2 linked regions of the Methylomagnum ishizawai genome follow. The protein of the gene in region 1 binds, or shares a complex with, the protein of each later gene. Links are inferred from orthologs where the notes say so. Each region holds a gene or a part of one and is shown on either strand. Other genes may lie near its edges. The genes, in order: accB and accD.

The links.
Region 2: the proteins of accB (region 1) and accD are in contact, whole or in part, in a solved structure (PDB 8UXZ), measured with the Escherichia coli proteins. The link is inferred for Methylomagnum ishizawai from one-to-one orthologs.

Annotation. Positions count from the first base shown.
Region 1 is NZ_AP019783.1:1,057,100-1,067,478, forward strand. The notes cover bases 4,514-7,506. They hold accB (acetyl-CoA carboxylase biotin carboxyl carrier protein), read left to right. Parts: upstream 4,514-5,769; coding sequence 5,770-6,243; downstream 6,244-7,506. Other genes in these bases: dsbD (protein-disulfide reductase DsbD), read left to right, coding at 4,514-4,666; K5658_RS04905 (TlpA family protein disulfide reductase), read left to right, coding at 4,666-5,178; aroQ (type II 3-dehydroquinate dehydratase), read left to right, coding at 5,319-5,765; accC (acetyl-CoA carboxylase biotin carboxylase subunit), read left to right, coding at 6,270-7,506. Outside these bases: K5658_RS04885 (urease accessory protein UreH domain-containing protein), read right to left, coding at 1-1,365; K5658_RS04890 (FxsA family protein), read right to left, coding at 1,520-1,954; divalent-cation tolerance protein CutA, read left to right, coding at 2,001-2,336; more of dsbD, read left to right, coding at 2,333-4,513; more of accC, read left to right, coding at 7,507-7,616; prmA (50S ribosomal protein L11 methyltransferase), read left to right, coding at 7,616-8,494; K5658_RS04930 (zinc-ribbon and DUF3426 domain-containing protein), read left to right, coding at 8,494-9,267; K5658_RS04935 (MBL fold metallo-hydrolase), read right to left, coding at 9,280-9,921; K5658_RS04940 (hypothetical protein), read left to right, coding at 10,067-10,379. UniProt on the Escherichia coli protein: This protein is a component of the acetyl coenzyme A carboxylase complex; first, biotin carboxylase catalyzes the carboxylation of the carrier protein and then the transcarboxylase transfers the carboxyl group to form malonyl-CoA.
Region 2 is NZ_AP019783.1:2,684,633-2,694,939, reverse strand. The notes cover bases 7,387-10,307. They hold accD (acetyl-CoA carboxylase, carboxyltransferase subunit beta), read left to right. Parts: upstream 7,387-8,330; coding sequence 8,331-9,284; downstream 9,285-10,307. Other genes in these bases: folC (bifunctional tetrahydrofolate synthase/dihydrofolate synthase), read left to right, coding at 9,289-10,307; trpA (tryptophan synthase subunit alpha), read left to right, coding at 7,497-8,309; trpB (tryptophan synthase subunit beta), read left to right, coding at 7,387-7,500. In the rest of the region: K5658_RS12150 (ATP-binding cassette domain-containing protein), read left to right, coding at 1-1,686; K5658_RS12145 (calcium:cation antiporter), read left to right, coding at 1,690-2,826; K5658_RS12140 (urate hydroxylase PuuD), read left to right, coding at 3,007-3,630; K5658_RS12135 (PEP-CTERM sorting domain-containing protein), read left to right, coding at 3,951-4,622; tRNA pseudouridine(38-40) synthase TruA, read left to right, coding at 4,831-5,646; K5658_RS12125 (phosphoribosylanthranilate isomerase), read left to right, coding at 5,652-6,314; more of trpB, read left to right, coding at 6,295-7,386.

The sequences.
Region 1 (10,379 bases):
GGTTGTGGGAGCCGGGGCGTCCGCCGGGACGACCACGAAAGAGCCGTGGATCATCCCCATCCAGCAGCTCCAGGCGATGACGCCGCTACGCTCCGGCGTGAATTCGATCAGATTGTCGCCGGGCCGGACCTCGAATTCCAAGCCCAGCGTGGGCACCATGATCCTGCGGTTGCATTCGGTGATGTGCTGGCCGACCACGGTCCAGCGTACCGGGACGCCTTGTTTCAGCACGAAGCGGTTGGGGTGGTAGCCCTGGGCGTCCACTTCCATGCGGATGGCTTGGTAGCCTTCGGGATGGGTTTCCGCCGCCGGGGCCGGTAAGGAATCGAACCGTTGCTCGGCGCGGAGGGCGAGGCTGCGGAAATCGTAGCCGCTGCCGGTCATCAGCAAGCCCCGGTTCAACATCATCACCCCCAGGGCCACCACCAGGAAGGCCGACGCCTTCAACACGCCATGTGTGACCCGTCCCGACACCGCCCCCGCCAATAGCCCGAAGCCCAGCATCACCGGCAGCGTGCCCAGCCCGAAGGCCAGCAGCAGCTTGGCCCCCTCCAGGAAATCCCCGGTCCCGGCGGCCATGACGTACATGGCTTGCAGCGGGCCGCAGGCGATCATCAGGCCGTTGAGCAGGCCGATGGCGAAGGGGCTGGGGTGTTTTTTGCTTTCGATGCTGAGGAAGCGGGCCAGGAACCGGGGCATCCTGAGACCGATGCGGTGCAGGCTGGGAAACCAATCCAGCATGTTGATCCCGAACAGGATCAAGAACGTCCCCGCCGCCAGGGCGGCATAGCCCCGGATCATGGGGGTGAAGGCGATGAACGAACCCAACAGCCCGAACAGCCCGCCGATCAGGGTATAGGACAAGGTCTTGCCCAGCCCGTAGGCGGCATGTCCCAGCCAGCGGGCGCGTCCGGGTTTCTGGGCGGAGCGGGCGGTATAGCCCACCACGAAGCCGCCGCACATGCCGATGCAATGGAAGCCGGTGAACAAGCCCACCAGGAACAACAGGCCATAGCCCATGCCATGCTCGAATTGCGGCAGGCGGAAACGGTCGGCCAGGTCGATCCCCACGGTCGTTAGCCCGCCGATGCCGGCCAGGGCCAGCGCCACGCTTGCGAGGCGTCCCAGGTTGCGCCAGACCGGGCGCGACCGCTGCCGCGGCGAACAGCCGTAGCCCGCTTGTTCGACGGCGGCGGCGATGAGGGCCGGGCTGGTGCGGGCGGCGTCGAACAGGACTTCGAGCGTGCCCGTGTCGTAGTCGGCCTGGGCCAGCCGCACGCCGGCGACCTTGAGGGCCGCTTGTTCGATGATGCCGGCGCAACCTTGGCAGTGCATCCCTTCGATGGTGAGACGCTGGGTGGGCATGGAGATGTCTCGCTGGGCGGTGGGGGGCGGGAAGGACGGGCTGGTTCTGGCGGCGCGGTCCAGGAGGCCGCCGTCCCGGCGGGGCGATATGGGTGTCGTGGCCCGGATGGGGGTGCGACCGAATCCGGGCCACCGGGTGGCCGACCCGCGCCGCTCAGTCCCGTTCCCGTTTGAATTCCCCCTCAATGACCCGCTGGCCTTGCGGCGGTTCCGTCCCGTCGCCCGGCAGCACCACGAACTTTTGCAGCAGATAGCCCGCCAACTTTTTCCGGCTCGCCGGAATCAAACAGGCCAGTCCCAGGATATCGCTCAGGAATCCCGGTATCACCAAGAGCAAGCCGCCCAGGGCCACCAGCCCGCTTTCCAACATTTCCAGGGCCGGGGTTTCGCCCCGCGCCAGGGCGCGTTGCACGTTCATCCAGGTCGATAAGCCCTGCGAGCGCAACAGCGACATTCCCAGGCCGGCCGCGCCCAGCAGCAGGGCCAGGGTCGCGACGAAGCCCAGCGCCCCGAACAGCTTGATTAGAAGGTAAAGCTCCAGGAGCGGCAGGGCCACCACGGCGGCCAATAACCATTGTCTAATGTCCATCCCATCCTCATACGGTAAAATTCGGGAAAACCCAGGACTTTTTGCCATGTCCACCGCATACTGTCTAGTTTTCTGCACCTGCCCCGACGCCGATAGCGCCGGGACGTTGGCCGACGCCCTGGTCGCCGAGCGGCTCGCGGCCTGCGTCAATATCCTGCCCGGCCTGGTTTCGGTCTACACCTGGGAAGGCAAGACCGAGCGGGCCTCCGAACACCTCCTTGTGATCAAGACCGAAGCCGCGCTCTATCCGGCCTTGGAAACTTTCATCCAATCCCGCCATCCCTACGATGTCCCCGAGATCGTCGCCCTGCCCGTGGCGCGTGGCTCGGCTCCCTATCTGCACTGGATCAGCACATGCCTACATCCTCCCGAAGAACCATGATCTCGAACCCGCCGTCCATCCGCCGCCTGGGAGCCTGGGGCGGCTTTTTTGTGCTGTGCCTGTGGTGCGTGGGCGCGGCCTGGGCGCTGGAAGGCAAAGACCTGTTGCCGGCCGAACAGGCGTTCCGGAGCGCGGCCCGGATCGAGGGCGACGCCGTGTTGTTGGATTGGGAGATCGCCGAGGGCTATCACCTCTACCGCAAGAAATTCAAATTCGCCACCCAGACCCCAGGGGTCCAATTGGGCGAGCCGGTGTTGCCCGAAGGCAAGCTGAAACACGACGAGATTTTCGGCGAGATGGAGGTTTACCGGCACCATGCCCAAATCCGTCTGCCGGTGGCGCGCCAAGAGGGCGGGGCGCAAGCCCTGGCTTTGGAGATGAGCGTGCAGGGCTGCGCCGATGCCGGGGTGTGCTATCCGCCGCTCAAACGGACGCTGCGCTTGGATTGGCCCGCGCCACCGCCGTTGAATGTCGCGGCGGCGTCGAATTCGGTGCTGGGCGGGGCGCTCCATGCCTTGGGGCTGAAAACGGGTTCCGGCCAGGATGAACTATTGCCCGCCGAGCAGGCGTTCCGGTTCTTCGCCGAGGTGAAGGACGATCATACCCTGTGGCTGCATTGGCAGATCGCCGACGGCTATTACCTCTACCGCGAGAAGTTCAAGCTCGCCCTGGCCGGGACGCCGGGCGTCACGCTGGGCGATTACCAGATTCCCCCTGGCGAACCCAAGCACGACGAGGAATTCGGCGATGTCGAGGTGTTCCACAAAACGGTGGCTTTCGCGCTGCCGCTGGTGCGCGGCGCGGCCCAACCGCTCAAACTGGCCTTGAAGGCCGGGTTCCAGGGGTGCGCCGACCGCGGCGTGTGCTATCCGCCGATGAACCAGACGGTCGAGTTGCCATTGCCCGCCGCCGGTACGGTTCAGGCCGGCGCGGAAACCACGCCCGCGCCCGGAGCCGCCCCCGCCGGCGAATGCGAGATGAAATCCGCCGCGGGTTTCGTCGAGGACGCGCCGCAGTCCGAGCAGTGCCAGATTTTCTCTTCGTTGCAAAACGATTCGCTGTGGCTGACGGTGGCGAGCTTCTTGGGGATGGGCTTGCTGCTGGCTTTCACGCCTTGCGTGTTCCCGATGATTCCCATCCTGTCCGGCATCGTGGTCGGCCATGGCCATCATCTGACCACCCGCCGCGCTTTCTTCCTGTCGCTGAGCTACGTGCTGGCTTCGGCCTTGGCCTATGCGGTGTTCGGGGTGTTGGCGGGGCTGTTCGGCGGCAATCTGCAAGCCTTGTTCCAGGAGCCCAGGGTCATCATCGCCTTCAGCGCGGTGTTCGTGGTGCTGGCCTTGTCGATGTTCGGCTTGTTCACCCTGCAAATGCCCGGTTTCATCCAGGACCGTGTGGTCGGTTGGAGCAACCGCCAGCATGGCGGCACGCTGGCGGGCGCGGCGGTGATGGGGGCGCTCTCGGCCTTGATCGTCGGGCCGTGTGTCGCGGCCCCGCTGGCCGGCGCCTTGATCTATATCGGCCAGTCCGGCGATTGGGTGCTGGGTTTTTGCGCCTTGTTCGCGCTGGGGCTGGGGATGGGGTTGCCGCTGCTGGCCATCGGGGCTTCCGCCGGGAAGCTGCTGCCCAAGGCCGGTATCTGGATGAATTCGGTGAAAGCCGTGTTCGGTGTGGGTTTGCTGGGTATCGCCGTGTGGTTGTTGGCGCGTATCCTGCCGTCCGCGGCTTCGATGTTCCTGTGGGCTTTGCTGCTGATTATCCCGGCGATGTATCTGGGGGCGCTGGATACGCTGCCGCAGCCCGCTTCGGGTTGGCGCAGGCTGTGGAAGGGCGTCGGGATCGTGATGCTGGCCTATGGCGTCCTGCTCTTGATCGGCGTGGCCGCCAACACGGGCGATCCCTTGCAACCCTTGCGCGGTTTGCAGGCGGTCGCGGCGGGCGGTACCGGGACGGCGGCCCCGCAATCCCTGGAATTCCGGCGGGTCAAATCGGTGGCCGAACTCGACCGCGAAATCCAGAAGGCCCAGGCCGCCGGGCGTTGGGCGATGCTGGATTATTACGCCGATTGGTGCGTGTCCTGCAAGGAGATGGAGCGCTATACCTTCACCGATGCCAAGGTGCGGGCCGCGTTGGCCGATGTGGTCCTATTGCAAGCCGATGTCACCGACAACACCGAGGACGACACGGCCCTGCTCAAGCGCTTCGGCTTGGTGGGACCGCCGGCCACCTTGTTCTTCGGGCCGGATCAGGAGGAGCGCAAGGCGTTCCGGGTGGTGGGCTATATGGACGCCGAGAACTTCGTGGAGCATGTGCGGAAGGTGGTGCGCTGATGACCGGCAAAGTGTTGTATCCATTGATCGCGGTCGCCGCCTTGCTGGCCGGTATCGCCACCCAACACTGGCTGGCGTCCCCCACGGAACCCATCCTCGAACCGCCGCTGCACGATCTCGCGGGCACGCCGCACGCCTTGGCCGAATGGCGCGGCAAGGTGGTGGTCCTCAACTTCTGGGCCACTTGGTGCCCGCCATGCCGGGAGGAAATGCCGGAGTTCTCGCGCTTGCAGCAGGAACTCGGCCCGCAAGGCTTGCAATTCGTCGGGGCCGCCATCGACGACCCGGAAGAGGTCCGTAATTTCCTCAAGGACAACCCCGTCGATTATCCCATCCTGCTCGGCGACGAGCGCGTGCCGCATTGGGCCGACCAACTCGGCAACCACCTGTCGGTGTTGCCGTTCTCGGTGGTGTTCGACCGCGCGGGGACGCCGGTCGCCATCCATACCGGCGGCTTCGAGCGCCAGCAAGTCATCGATCTCGTCCGGCCCTGGCTGGAAACCCGGCCCTGAGTTCCGCGCCGAAATCCTGGGTTATTTGCACCAACTGCCGCGATCATCGCGGAAAATCCGGCTTCATGGACAAGATTTGCCGGTTTCGGCAAAATACCCGCGCTTTTTCCCTTACAATGCCTTTAACCGGAGGTTTTCCCGTGGCGAGCATCTTGGTCCTGAACGGCCCGAACCTGAACATGCTGGGGGTCCGCGAACCCGAGGTCTATGGTCGGCAAACCTTGCAGGACATCGTGGATCGGCTCGCCAGGATGGCGGAAACCCGCGGCCACCAACTGGACGCCTTCCAGAGCAACGCCGAGCATGAATTGATCGAACGCATCCACCGCGCCTACCATGAAAAGGTGGATTTCATCCTCGTCAATCCCGCCGCCTATACCCATACCAGCATCGCCCTGCGCGATGCCTTCCAGGCCACCCGCATCCCGTTCATCGAGGTCCACCTCTCCAACATCCATGCGCGTGAGCCGTTCCGCCATCATTCCTATCTGTCCGATATCGCCCAGGGCGTGATTTGTGGGCTGGGCGCTTCCGGTTATGGCTTGGCCCTCGAGGCCGCCTTTCAAACCCTAGAGCAAGGTCGATAACACCATGGATATTAGAAAAATAAAAAAGCTGATCGAAATGATCGGCGAGTCCGATATTGCGGAAATCGAAATCCGCGAGGGAGAGGAATCGGTCCGTATCAGTCGGCAAGGCTCCCAAGCGGTCGCCGGGCCGCAATACATCCCGATGATGCAGCCGGGGATGCAGCCCATCGCCTATCAGCCATCGCCAGCGCCGGCCGCCACCCCGGAAGCCCCGGCGGCGGGCGAGGGCGACCGCATCACCGGGCACGTCGTCCGCTCGCCCATGGTCGGCACCTTCTATCGTTCGTCGGCTCCAGGGGCCAAGGCTTTCGTCGAGGTCGGCCAGCGGGTCGAGGCCGGGGAAACCCTGTGCATCATCGAGGCGATGAAAATCCTCAACCAGATCGAGGCCGACAAGTCCGGCACCGTGGCCAAGGTCATGGTGGAGAACGCCCAGCCCGTGGAATATAACCAGCCGCTGTTCGTCATCGAATAAGCCGCCCCCACCCCAAGGTTATCTCCATGCTCGGTAAAATCCTCATCGCCAACCGGGGCGAGATCGCCCTACGCATCCTCAGGGCTTGCCGCGAACTCGGCATCAAGGCCGTGGCCGTGCATTCCGAGGCCGACCGCGACCTCAAGCATGTGCGCCTGGCCGACGAATCGGTGTGCATCGGCCCCGCGTCCTCGAAGGAAAGCTATCTCAACGTGCCCGCCATCATCAGCGCCGCCGAGGTGACGGATTCGGTCGCCATCCATCCCGGCTACGGCTTCCTGTCGGAAAACGCCGATTTCGCCGAGAAGGTGATCCAGAGCGGCTTCATCTTCATCGGTCCCCGGCCCGACACCATCCGTATGATGGGCGACAAGGTCGCCGCCATCGCCGCCATGAAGAAGGCCGGCATCCCCTGCATCCCCGGTTCCGACGGTCCCCTGGGCGACGACCACGAGACCAATATCAAGATCGCCCGCCGCATCGGCCTCCCGGTCATCATCAAGGCGGCGGGCGGTGGCGGTGGCCGCGGGATGCGGGTGGTGCATAGCGAGGCCAACCTCCACAGCGCCATCAACCTGACCCGTGGCGAAGCCGCCGCCGCCTTCGGCAACGATATGGTCTACATGGAGAAGTTCCTGGAGAACCCGCGCCATATCGAATTCCAGGTCATCGCCGACAGCCATGGCAACGTGGTGCATCTGGGCGAGCGCGATTGCTCCACCCAGCGCCGCCATCAAAAGGTGATCGAGGAAGCGCCCGCGCCCGGCATCGACGAGTCCAAGCGCCAAGCGATGGGAATGCGCTGCGTCAAGGCCTGCCAGGAAATCGGTTATCTCGGCGCGGGGACTTTCGAGTTCCTCTATCAGGATGGCGAGTTCTATTTCATCGAGATGAACACCCGCGTCCAGGTCGAGCATCCCGTCACCGAGATGGTCACGGGCTTCGATATCGTGAAGGAGCAATTGCGGATCGCGGCGGGCGAAAAGCTTTCCATCCGCCAGGAGGATGTGGTCCTGCGCGGCCATGCCATCGAATGCCGCCTCAACGCCGAGGACCCCAAGAGCTTCATGCCCAGCCCCGGCTTGATCGAGCAATTCCACATGCCCGGCGGCCCCGGCATCCGGGTCGAAACCCATATCTACAATGGCTACAAGGTGCCGCCATATTACGATTCGATGATCGGCAAGCTCATCGCCCACGGCGAGGACCGCGCCAGCGCCATCGCGAGGATGCGGACCGCGCTGGCCGAGATGGTCATCGGCGGCATCCGCTGCAATATCCCCTTGCTGCTGGATATCATCAACGACGCGGCGTTCGAGGCGGGTGGGCAGAACATCCATTACCTGGAGCAGAAACTGGGGCTGAAGCACTGATGTGGCAGCAATTCGCCGTCGTCGTCGACGAAGCCGGGGCCGAGCCGCTGTCGGACCTGTTCATGGACCTCGGGGCGGTGTCGGTCGGTTTCGAGGACGCGGGCGACCAGCCCTTGTTCGAGCCGAAGCCGGGCGAGACGCCGCTGTGGAATCGTACCCAGGTGGTGGCCTTGTTCGAGGAGGGCGCGGACGAAGCGGCGGTCCGCGCCGCCGTGGAAGCCCGCTTCGGCGGCGCGTTGCGCGAGTGGAAAGCCTCCGTCCTGGAAGACCAGGTGTGGGAGCGGGCGTGGTTGGAGCATTTCAAGCCCATGTCCTTTGGTAAGCGGCTGTGGATTTGTCCCACCAGCTACGAGCCGCCCGCGCCCGAGGCGGTCAATGTCTGGCTCGACCCCGGCCTCGCCTTCGGCACCGGCACCCATCCCACCACCGCGCTGTGCCTGGAATGGCTGGACGGCCAGGAGGTGGCCGGAAAGACCGTGCTGGATTACGGTTGCGGCTCCGGGATACTCGCCATCGCCGCCTTGAAACTGGGCGCGGTCCTGGCCCATGGCGTCGATATCGATCCCCAAGCCCTCACCGCCAGCGCCGACAATGCCCGCAAAAATAGCGTGGAAGCCGGGCTGGAACTCTATCTGCCCAAGGCGCTGCCCGCGCTGGAAGCCGATATCGTGCTGGCGAATATCCTGGCCGGTCCCCTGGTCGAATTGGCCGACGCCATCCTGGCGCCTTTGCGGCCCGGCGGCGGCCTGGCCTTGTCGGGCATCCTCGCCACCCAGGCCGACACGGTACGCGCCGCCTACGCCGACCGGGTCGAATTCGCGCCGACGCTGGTGCGGGAGGATTGGGCCTTGCTGTCCGGCGTCAAGCGGGCCGGGTGATGACGAAGCGGTTCCGGTGCCCGGCCTGCCAAACCGAGTACCGCATCGGAACCCAGGAATTACGCGCCAGCCAAGGGGAAATCCTCTGCAAGCATTGCCATACCGCCTTCAACGCCTGGCCCCGTGCGTCGGCGCGGAACCAACTCGCGGGACCGGACCGGAACCCGACCGCCGCGCCGCCCCGCTTCGGGCACGGGCGTTTGGAAGAACTGGACGAGGCCCAGGCCTTTGGGAAAATCGACATGCCCGCCACCACTGACCGCATCGGGCGTAAGCCCCGCCCCAAATCCACCGGTTTCCCCGAACTGCCCGAACCGCTGCGCTGGGGAGCCGCCGCCTTGGGCCTATTGGCGCTGTTGGGCGTGCAGGTGTTTGGCTTCGAGGGCAAGCGTCTGGCCCAGAACAGCTATGCCCGGCCCGTGCTGGATAGCCTGTGCGCGACTTTCGGCTGCGAACTCGCGCCGTTCAAGGACACCGCCCATATCGCCACCCTGGACCGCGCTTTGAGCGCCAACCGGGACAGCAAGGAAATCCTCGATTTCCACATGGTGTTCGCCAACCAAGCGACCTTGCCGCAGGATTTCCCCGATGTCCGGCTGGTGCTGAACGCGCTGGACGGGCATCCGCTGGCCGAGCGGGTGTTCGCGCCGATGGATTACCTCCCGGACTGGCAGGAAGGCGCGGAGATGCCGGTCGGCAAGTCCTACGAAATCCGCCTGACCCTCGCCAAGCCCAGCCGGGAGGTGGGCGGCTTCACCATCGAATTCCGGTAATTCCGCGCCCGGTCACTCTATATCCACGCCCACATAGGGATTGTGGCGCATCTCCTCGCCGAAGGTGGATACGGGACCGTGGCCGGGAATGAACACCACGTCCCCGCCCAAGGGAAACAGCCGCTCGCGGATGGATTTCAACAAGGTGGCGTGGTCGCCCTGCGGGAAATCGGTGCGGCCTATCGAACCCTGGAACAGCACATCCCCCACCACCGCCAGCCGTTCGCCCCGGTGGAAGAACACCACATGCCCCGGCGTGTGCCCCGGACAATGCAGCACCTCCAGGGTTTCCCCGCCGAATTCCACCGTGTCGCCCTGGTCCAGCCAGCGGTCGGGCACGAAGCCCTTGACCTTGGGAAAGCCGAACATCTGGCTTTGCTGGGGCAGCAACTTGATCCAGAAATCGTCCAGCCGTTGCGGGCCTTCGACCGGGAGGCCCAGGCGCTCGGCCAGTTCCGCCGTGCCGCCGGCGTGGTCGATATGGGCGTGGGTCAGCAGGATTTTCACCAGCTTCACGCCCGCCGCGTGGGCTTCCTCCAAAATCAGGTCCAAATCCCCGCCCGGATCGATCACCACGCCTTGCAGCGTGCGCTCGCACCAGAGCAGGGTGCAGTTTTGCTGGAACGCGGTGACGGGGACGATGAGGGCTTTCATGGTGGCGGCTCGGCAAAAGGGGGAATGGTAGCGGATCGGGGCCGGTTTGGTCTTGCGGAGGGTGTGCGTAGAATGGGGCTTATTTCCACGGCGCGGCTGGGGAAAACCCCCGCCCACCGCCGGGCCATTCATGCGGGAGGGTGCCATGGTAGACCTGAAAGAACTCTTGATCCTCAAGGACAAGCTCATCAAGTCCAAGGACTTCAAGGAGCCTTGCGATTATTTCCTGGGCCATTTCGCCGGGCAGCCGGAGTTCATGCGGATGGGCGAGCCGGTCGATGGCGAATTCATGCGGCCCATCGTGGTGGAACTCGGCAACGCCCTGCTCAAGCGGAGGCCCGGCGAGGTCCGGCTGATGATGACCGAAATCGCCGAGTACCATTTCCTGCACGGTGCCTGCCTTATCGATGGCAAGCCCGCCAACCTCATGTATTTCCGGGATATCGATATGGGCATCC
Region 2 (10,307 bases), 1.6 Mb from region 1 along the record:
CGGCTGGACCAGGAGGTGCCGCTGGACACCTCGGGCAGCGTGTTCGATGTGGTGGTGGGGGGCCTGGGCGGCATCGGCGCGACCCTGCGCCGCTTCCACAAACTCTCGCACCGCATCGGGGCCGAACCGGACCCCGCCGACCTGGCCGAGTTGGAAGCCTGCCAGCACGCCATCGAGGCCGCCGGGGCCTGGGATATCGAACAGCGCATACAGAACCTCCTGACCCGGCTGGGCCTGCCCAGCGACGACGATATCGCCTCTTTGTCGGGCGGCTTGAAGCGGCGGGTGTTGTTGGCGCGGGCCTTGGCCACCCAGCCCGATGTGCTGCTGCTGGACGAACCCACCAACCATCTCGACCTCGACGCCATCCTCTGGCTGGAGGAATTCCTGCTGGGTTGGCCCGGCACCTTGATCTTCATCACCCACGACCGGGTGTTCCTGCAAAAGCTCGCCACCCGCATCATCGAACTGGACCGGGGTCGGCTCACCGATTTCCCAGGGGATTACCCGACCTATCTGCGCCGCAAGGAGGAACTGTTGGAGGCCGAGGCCAAGCAGGAGGCCGAGTTCGACAAGAAACTGGCCCAGGAGGAGGTGTGGATCCGCACCGGGATCAAGGCCCGCCGTACCCGCGACATGGGCCGGGTCAAGCGCTTGGTGGAGATGCGGAAAGAGCGCGGCGAGCGGCGGACCAGGGTGGGGCAGGTCAATATGCTGGTGCAGCAGGCCGAGCGTTCCGGCAAGTTGGTGGCCGAGGCCGAGAACGTGGGTTTCGGCTACGCGGACCGTACCATCGTGCGCGATTTCTCGGCCACCCTCCTGCGCGGCGATAAGATCGGCATCATCGGTCCCAACGGCTGTGGCAAGACCACCTTGCTGCGCCTGATCCTGGGTCAATTACAACCCACCAGTGGCAAGATCAAGCTGGGTACGAACCTGGAAATCGCCTATTTCGACCAATACCGCGCCCAGTTGGACGAGGAGGCTTCGGTGATCGACAACGTGGCCCAGGGCAGCGACCGGGTCACTATCAATGGCCGCAACACCCACGCCATCGGCTATCTCAGGGATTTCCTGTTCAGCCCCGACCGCGCCCGCCAGCCGGTGAAATCTCTGTCGGGCGGCGAGCGCAACCGGCTGCTCCTGGCCCGCTTGTTCACCCAGCCGGCCAATCTGCTGGTGCTGGACGAACCCACCAACGACCTCGACGCCGACACCCTGGACTTGCTGGAAGAGCTTTTGACCGAGTTCAACGGCACGGTGTTGGTGGTCAGCCACGACCGCGCCTTCCTCAACAATCTGGTGACCAGCGTCTTGGTGTTCGAGGGCGATGGCAAGGTCAACGAGTATGTGGGGGGCTACGACGATTGGTTGCGGCAAAGGCCCGCGTCGGTGGCGGCCCCATCCCCGGCCAAGCCCGCTCCCGAAAAAACCGCCGCGCCCGCCAAATCCAAGAAAATGAGCTTCAAGGAGCAAAAGGAATTGGAAGGCTTGCCCGGGAAAATCGAGGATTTGGAAACCGAAATCGCCGCGTTGAACCAGCGCATGGCCGATCCCGGTTTCTACCAGCAAAGCCGGGACGCCATCACCCAGGCCCAGGCGCGGATGGCCGAGTTGGAGCAAGGCTTGGCCCTGGCCTACGAGCGCTGGGAAGCCTTGGAGGCTTTGCGGGAAGCGGCGGGATAGGCCGTGCGGATAGCGAGCGATTTCCTCTCCCGCCACGCCTACACCCTGACCTGCTGGCTGGTCTGGCTGGCGTTCATCCTGGCCCCCAGCCTGGACCCGCACCGAATCGGCCTGGGCTGGACGGCGGCCATCGCGCTCGGGGTGTTCGCCGCCATGTTGGGCTGCGTGTTCACCGTGGTGCGCCATGCCGACCATCTGGCCGATATCTTGGGCGAACCCCTGGGCACCCTGGTCCTGACCCTCTCGGCCACCGCCATCGAGGTCAGCCTGATGCTGATGATCATGTTGACCGGCCAGCAGAACCCCACTTTGTTGCGCGATACCGTGTTCGCGACCCTGATGGTCCTGCTCAATGGGCTGGTGGGTTTGTCTTTGGCGGCGGGCGGTTGGCGGCATCTGGAGCAGGAGTTCAACCTGCGGGGGGCGCTGTCGTTCCTGCATTTGATCGCGCCCCTGTCCCTGGTGCTGCTGGTCATGCCGAACTACAGCCGGTCCTCGGCGGGCCACACCCTCGCCCCGCAACAGGAGGGCTTCCTGGGGGCGCTGTGCGTTCTGGTCTACGCCGGTTTCCTGTTGTTGCAAACCGGCAGGCACCGCTCGCTGTTCGACCATCCGTTCAATACCCAGCAAAACGGCTTCGACGACAACCTGGGCGAGAAACCCGTGCATAAACTGCCCGCCGGGCCCGGCGATATCGCCCGGTCGGCGGCGGGGTTGCTGTTGTCGGTGGTGCCCATCGTGTTGCTGGCCGAGCATCTGGGCGGCTTCATCGATTTCGGCATCGAAACCTTGCATGCGCCGGGAGCCTTGGGCGGCTTGGTGGTGTCGGGCCTGGTGTTGGCCCCGGAGGGCTTGGGAGCGTTGCGGGCCGCGCTGGCCAACCGGATGCAGCGGGCGGTGAACATCTGCCTGGGTTCGGCCCTCAGCACCATCGCCCTGACCGTGCCCACCGTCTTGATCGCCGCCAGCCTGTCCAACCACACCCTGGAACTGGGGCTGGAAGGCATCGATCCCACCTTGCTCTACGCCAGCCTCTTGGTGCTGCTCATCACCCTGGTCAGCGGACGCGCCACCATCTTGCAGGGGCAGGCGCACCTGATGCTGTTCGTCGCCTACCTGTTCTTCATTTTCTATCCCTGAAGGCTTGTTGGAGTCCAAGGCTTGCCGTGGCGATGACGGGGTTTGTCCAAAGTCGGCTTTGGATTCCAGAACCACCGTTATGGGTTTGCTTCGTGCTCCGCAAGGGCATACCCTGTGTCACGCCTGCTCGACCTATCCCCAGGCACATCATCCCAAAAACACATTATGAGGAGGATATCCATGCGTAATCTCATGTTGAAACTGATCGACAAACTGGCCGGTTTTGGTTTGGACAAACTGGAACGCGCCCTCTTGTTCGGGGCCGGGCTGTGCGCGGTGCTGGCGCTCGCCACCGGCAGCGTGCGGCTGGACCTGAACTGGACCGCCTTCCTGTTCCGCTGGCTGCATGTCATTTCGGGGGTGATGTGGATCGGCCTGCTCTGGTATTTCAATTTCGTGCAAATCCCCTCCATGCCCAAGATTCCCGACGAACAGAAACCGGCCATCGGCAAGGTCATCGCCCCGACCGCGCTGTTCTGGTTCCGTTACGCGGCGCTGGCCACCGTGGTCACCGGTGTCGTGCTGGCCCTGCTCAACAGCTACCTGCTGGATGCCTTGCTGCTGGGCAAGTTCCAAGGGGGCCGGACCACCTATATCGGTCTCGGCATGTGGTTGGCGCTGTTCATGGCCTATAACGTCTGGAACATCATCTGGCCCAACCAGCAAAAGGCGCTGGGCCTGGTCCCGGCCACCGACGACGAGAAGAAGGCCGCGGCCCGCACCGCGATGTTGACCAGCCGGTTCAACACCATGTTCTCGATCCCGATGCTGTATTTCATGGTCGCGGCGCAGAATATCGCCTGACCGGTCCGTAGGGGCGGGCGCGGGGCTATGGTTCCGCGCCTTTTTTATGGGCGGGATGTCCGCCATCCTGGCCCGGATTGTGAGGAGCGTCACGTTTTCTGGGTGTGCTTGCCGTGCTGACTGGGGGTGGGGTGTCGCTATATTTTACGTTTTTACAGAATCGTTGGGGTAGGTGTATCAATCGTAACTGCCTTTGATTACAATGGGTTGGTGGCTTCCTCTGTGGGATCGCTTTGAGCGGTTGCGGGCCGTGGGAATATCCCGGTCCCCGAAAAACCACACAACCCTTGCTTCCCAATCCTTATCAAAGAACGGCAACCATGAAAAATTTGCTCACTAGCCTGATAGCGGCGGGCTTGTTGCTATCGACCCAGGCGGCCCATGCCACCCCCTTCCTCGAAAGCACCGGCGGCGATGCGGGGCCGCTGGCTTCCGGTTCCCCCAGAAACATCACACCGCCCAATATCGAAGTCGACGGCCAACTCGGCCCCGGCGATTATCTCGATGCCTATCGGTTCCATTTCGGTGGCGGTAGCTTGACGGTCAGTGTCGGCGGCGATGGTTTCTACGCGGACGCCTATATATTCGACGACGGTACCGGGGCGTTGGAGGCGGGGGGGTATATCGTCGGGTCGAATAGTACCTCCTCCCTGGGTTCGGGCAGCTTAACCCTGGGGGCGGGCGACTATCTGATCGCGATTGATTTTTCCGGCGCGAACCTTGACAACAGCCCCGCCGATCTCAATGCCCTTGTGTCCGACATCGTGGCCAACGCCGCTGGCTTTAGCGACCCCGAGTTGTTCGAGTCCCAAACCGGTTATTTATCCCCCAGGGATTATGTCGTCCTCTTCAGCGATCCGGTCGGTTACGCCGGCAGTGGCGGCGGCAGCGGTTCGGAAGTCCCGGTACCCGCCACCCTCTACCTGATGGGCTTGGGGTTGGCCGGCTTGGGGTTCAACAAGCGGCGCGGCTTGGGCCTCGCCCTGGCCTGATTCCGAAAAGCCACGCACTGGCGTTCCACTTGGCCCCTGGACGGCGGCGCGGGATTCCGCGCCGCCGTCCAGGGGTTTTCCGTCGTGGCCGGAAAGCCACCCGCGCCCCCGATGCGCTGGGCTGGATACCACGCCCATTCTTGATGCCGCTTCCGCCCACCCGCCCAATCTGGAACAATAGCGCCCCCGTCCCCCCGCTGTTTTCCCCATGCGTCTCGCCCTAGGCATCGAATACGACGGCTCGGCTTTCGCCGGCTGGCAATGGCAACCCGATAAACGCACCGTGCAGACCGCGCTCGACACCGCCCTGGGCCGGGTCGCCGACCGCGAGATCCGGGCGGTCTGCGCGGGCCGTACCGACGCCGGGGTCCACGCCTTGGAACAGGTGGTACATTTCGATACCGAAGTCCGGCGCAAGCCCTATTCCTGGCTGATGGGCACCAACACCCACCTGCCGGACGACGTGCGCGTCTTGTGGGTGCGCGAGGTGGTGGAGGATTTCCATGCCCGCTACAGCGCCATCGCCCGCTATTACCGCTACGTCATCCTCAACCGCCCCATGAAATCCGCCCTGCACCGGCGGCAACTGACTTGGCATTCCGCATCCCTGGATGCCGGGGCCATGCAGGCGGCGGCCCATTATCTGATTGGGGATCATGATTTCTCCTCGTTCCGTGCCCAGGGCTGCCAATCCAAGAGTCCCCGCCGCTATATGCATTTCATCCATGTGCGGCGCGAGGACGGCGATAGGGTGGTGGTCGAACTCTGCGCCAACGCCTTCCTGCATCATATGGTGCGGAACATCGCCGGGGTGTTGATCGAGATCGGTGCCGGCAAGCGCCCGCCGGAATGGGCGGCGGAGGTGTTGGCCGCCCGCGACCGCGCCCAGGGCGGTGTGACGGCCCCGGCCGATGGCTTATACTTGGGCGGCATTTGCTACCCCGAGCCGTTCGGCATCGCCCGCCATCCCATTTTCCAGCACCTTCCCGCCCATGCCCGCCGCTATACCCCGGACCGCGAGTGAACAAAATCCCGTACCCCTTCCACCGAACTCGCGTTAAAATCTGCGGCTTCACCCGACCCCAAGATGCCCTGGCCGCCGTGCGTTTGGGTGCGGATGCCCTGGGTTTGGTGTTCTATCCGCCCAGCCCGCGCCATGTGGATATTGAGCGGGCCCAGGCCATCGTGGCGGAACTCCCGCCTTTCATCACCGTGGTCGGTTTGTTCGTGGACGCGGCGGCGGCGCGGGTGGCGGAAGTCCTCGGGGCGGTGCGGATCGATTTGCTCCAGTTCCATGGCGACGAGGACGCCGGCTACTGCGGGGCGTTCGCCAAGCCTTACATCAAGGCCATCCGCATGAAGCCGGGTTTGGACCTCGTGTCCACGGTGGCGAAGTATCGGGCGGCTTCCGGCATCCTGTTGGACGCTTGGCACCCGGACGCCCAGGGCGGCACCGGCGACCGCTTCGACTGGGGCTTGATCCCGGCGGAGTTCGCCGCGACCCTGACGCTGGCGGGCGGCTTGACCCCCGGCAATGTGGCGGAAGCCTTGCGGACGGTGCGGCCCTATGCGCTCGATGTATCGAGCGGAGTGGAAGCGGGGAAGGGAATCAAGGACGCCGCCAAGATGGCGGCGTTCATCCAAGAAGTACACCTATTCGATAGTAAACAATATGCCGACGGAAGCTTATAACCTACCCGACGAACGCGGCCATTTCGGTCCCTACGGCGGCGTGTTCGTGGCCGAGACCCTCATGTACCCCATCGATGAGCTGAACCGGGCTTATCACCGCTACATGCAGGACCCGGAATTCCTGGCCGAGCTCGACTACGACCTCAAGCATTATGTCGGCAGACCTTCGCCCATCTACCATGCCGAGCGGCTGAGCCGCCATCTGGGCGGGGCGCAGATTTTCCTCAAGCGCGAAGACCTCAACCACACCGGGGCGCACAAGGTCAACAACACCGTCGGCCAAGCCCTGCTCGCCAAGCGCATGGGCAAAACCCGCATCATCGCCGAGACCGGCGCGGGCCAGCACGGCGTCGCGACCGCCACCGTGGCGGCGCGCTTGGGCCTCGAATGCGTGGTCTACATGGGCTCGGTGGACGTGGCCCGGCAAGCGCCCAACGTCCTCAGGATGAAGCTCCTGGGCGCGACCGTGGTGCCGGTCGAATCCGGCTCCAAGACCTTGAAGGACGCGCTCAACGAAGCGCTGCGCGACTGGGTCACCAATGTCGATAACACCTTCTACATCATCGGCACGGTCGCAGGGCCGCACCCCTATCCCGCCATGGTGCGCGATTTCCAGGCCGTGATTGGCCGCGAAGCCCGCCAGCAAATGCAGGAAATGACCGGACGCCAAGCCGATGCCTTGGTCGCCTGCGTCGGCGGTGGTTCTAATGCCATCGGCTTGTTCTATCCCTTCATCGACGACAAGGACATCGCGATGTACGGCGTCGAGGCGGCGGGCGACGGCATCGAAACCGGCCGCCATTCCGCGCCCTTGAGCGCGGGGCGTCCCGGCGTGCTGCACGGCAACCGTACCTATCTGATGGAAGACGAGGACGGCGAAATCATCGAAACCCACTCGATTTCGGCGGGGTTGGATTATCCCGGTGTCGGCCCGGAACACGCCTGGCTCAAGGATTCAGGGAGAGCCAATTACGTCAGCATCACCGATAGCGAAGCGATGGTGGGGTTCCACACCCTGACCCGGATGGAAGGCATCATCCCGGCCTTGGAATCCAGCCACGCCGTCGCCTACGCCATGAAACTCGCGCCCACCATGGCTAAGGACCAGCAAATCCTGGTGAACCTCTCCGGGCGCGGCGACAAAGACATCAACACCATAGCCCAACGCGAGGGAATCAGCCTGTGAGCCGCCTGACCGCCAAATTCGAGGCATTGCGACAAGCCCAGCGCAAGGCGCTCATCCCGTTCATCACGGCGGGCGATCCCACCCCGGAATTCACCGTCCCGGCGCTCCATGCCATGGTCGAGGCCGGGGCCGATATCATCGAACTGGGCGTGCCGTTCTCCGACCCCATGGCCGACGGCCCGGTGATCCAGAAGGCCAGCGAACGCGCCCTGGTCCACAAGATGGGCCTGCGCCGGGTGTTGGGCCTGGTCCGTGAATTCCGCGCCCAGGACGCCGAAACCCCCGTGGTGCTGATGGGTTATCTCAACCCCATCGAGGCCATGGGCTATGCCGCCTTCGTGGAACAAGCCAAGGAAGCCGGGGTCGATGGCGTCCTCACCGTCGATCTGCCGCCCGAGGAATCCTCCGAATTGCTGCCCTTGTTGCACGAGGCGGGCATCGATCCCATCTATCTCCTGGCCCCGAATAGCACCGAAGAGCGCATCCGCAAGATGGGCCAATTGGGCCGCGGCTATCTCTATTATGTTTCGCTGAAAGGCGTGACCGGCGCTTCCCATATGGACTTGGGCGAGGTCGAGCGCAAGCTGGCCGAAATCAAGGCGCTGACCCAGCTGCCGGTCGGCGTGGGCTTCGGCGTGAAGGATGCCCAAATCGCCGCCGCCATCGCCGCCTTCGCCGATGCCGTGGTCGTGGGTAGCGCCCTGGTCGGCAAGATCGAAGCCGCCGGAAACCAAACCGACCGTGCCCTGGCCGAGATCGTCGCCTTGCTGCAATCCATGCGCTCTGCGATGGACGCCGCCTCTTCCTAAACCCACACGAGAGTCAACCCCTTGAGCTGGTTTCACAAACTTGTTCCTTCGAAAATCCGCACGGAAGCCTCTACCAAAAGCACGGTGCCGGAAGGATTGTGGAGCAAATGCCCGAGTTGCAATGCCATCCTCTATCGCTCGGAGGTGGAGCGGAACCTCGAAGTCTGCCCCAAGTGCAGCCATCACATGCGGATCGGTAGCAAGAAGCGCCTGCACCTGTTCCTCGACCCAGGGAACCGCTTGGAACTCGGCGAGAACCTCGCCCCGCTCGATCCTTTGAAGTTCCGCGATAGCAAGAAATACAAGGACCGCCTGTCCCAGGCCCAGAAAGCCACAGGCGAAAAGGATGCGTTGAGCGTGGTCGCCGGGCAGTTGGAAGGGCGTCCCGTGGTCGCCGCCGCCTTCAATTTCGATTTCATGGCCGGGTCCATGGGGTCGGTGGTGGGCGAGCGCTTCGTGCGCGGGGTCAATCATTGTCTGGCCCACGGGATGCCTTTGGTGGTGTTCAGCGCCAGTGGCGGGGCGCGGATGCAGGAATCCTTGCTGTCCTTGTTCCAGATGGCGAAGACCAGCGCCGCCTTGGCCAAACTCGCCGCCGCCGGTTTGCCGTTCATTTCGGTGCTGACCGATCCCACCATGGGCGGGGTGTCGGCCAGCTTGGCGATGCTGGGCGATATCAATATCGGCGAGCCGGGTGCCTTGATCGGTTTCGCGGGGCCCAGGGTGATCGAGCAGACCGTGCGCGAGAAACTGCCGGAAGGCTTCCAGCGTAGCGAATTCCTGCTGGAACACGGGGCCCTGGACATGATCGTGGACCGCCGCGAAATGCGCGGCAAGATCGCGGCCTTACTCGACCTCTTGATGACCGGCAGGCCGTCCGTGGCGCAAAAGCCGCCCGTGGTCGAAGAACCCAAGCCCGAAATAGTCGCCACCGATGCGCCGCTGCCCAGTGGCGAACCCCAAGGCGACGTTTAAACCCATGCGTTTCACAACGCTGGCTGATTGGCTGGCTTGGCAGGAAACCCTGCATCCCCGCGCCATCGACATGGGGCTGGGCCGGGTGAGCCGGGTATTCGAGGCGATGGGCGGAAACCGCCGGGTTCCGTTCACCATCACCGTGGGCGGCACCAATGGCAAGGGTTCCTGTGTCGCCCTGTTGGACGCGATCCTCAGGGCGCAAGGCTACCGGGTGGGCACCTATACCTCGCCGCATATCCTCAAATACAACGAGCGCATCCGCATCGATGGCCGGATGGTGGGCGACGCGCCCATCTGCGAAGCCTTCGCCCGCATCGATGCCGCCCGTGGCGCAACCTCCCTCAGTTTTTTCGAGTTCGGCACGCTGGCGGCCCTGGATATCTTCGCCGACGCCGGTTTGGACGTGCAGATATTGGAGGTGGGCCTGGGGGGCAGGCTGGACGCGGTGAATATCATCGACACCGATGCCGCCTTGCTCGCCAGCATCGATATCGACCATCAGGAATGGCTGGGCCATACCCGCGAGGCGATAGGCTTGGAAAAGGCCGGGATTTTCCGTGCCGGGCGGCCCGCCGTGATCGGCGATCCGGCGGTGCCGGATTCGGTGCTAGGCTATGCCGAACAACAGGGCGTGCCCTTGCGCTGCCAGGGCCGGGATTTCGGCTACGAGGTTACCGGGCGGGGTTGGACCTGGCGGAGCGGAACCGCCCGTCTCGACGATCTGCCCCGGCCCGCGATCCCCGGCGAGCATCAACTCATGAACGCCGCGGCGGTGTTGGAAACCCTGCACCGGATCGCGGACCGGCGGCCGGTTTCGGTGGACGCCATCCGTGGCGGTCTCGCCGGGGTCAGCCTGATGGGCCGGTTCCAGTTTTTTCCGGGCGAGGTTCCCGTGCTGTTGGATGTGGCCCATAATCCGCAGGCGGTCGGGATGCTGGCCGGGCACCTCCGCCGGGAGTTCGCGGGCCGTAGAATCCATGCGGTGTTCGCGGTGATGCGGGATAAGGATATCGTCGGCAT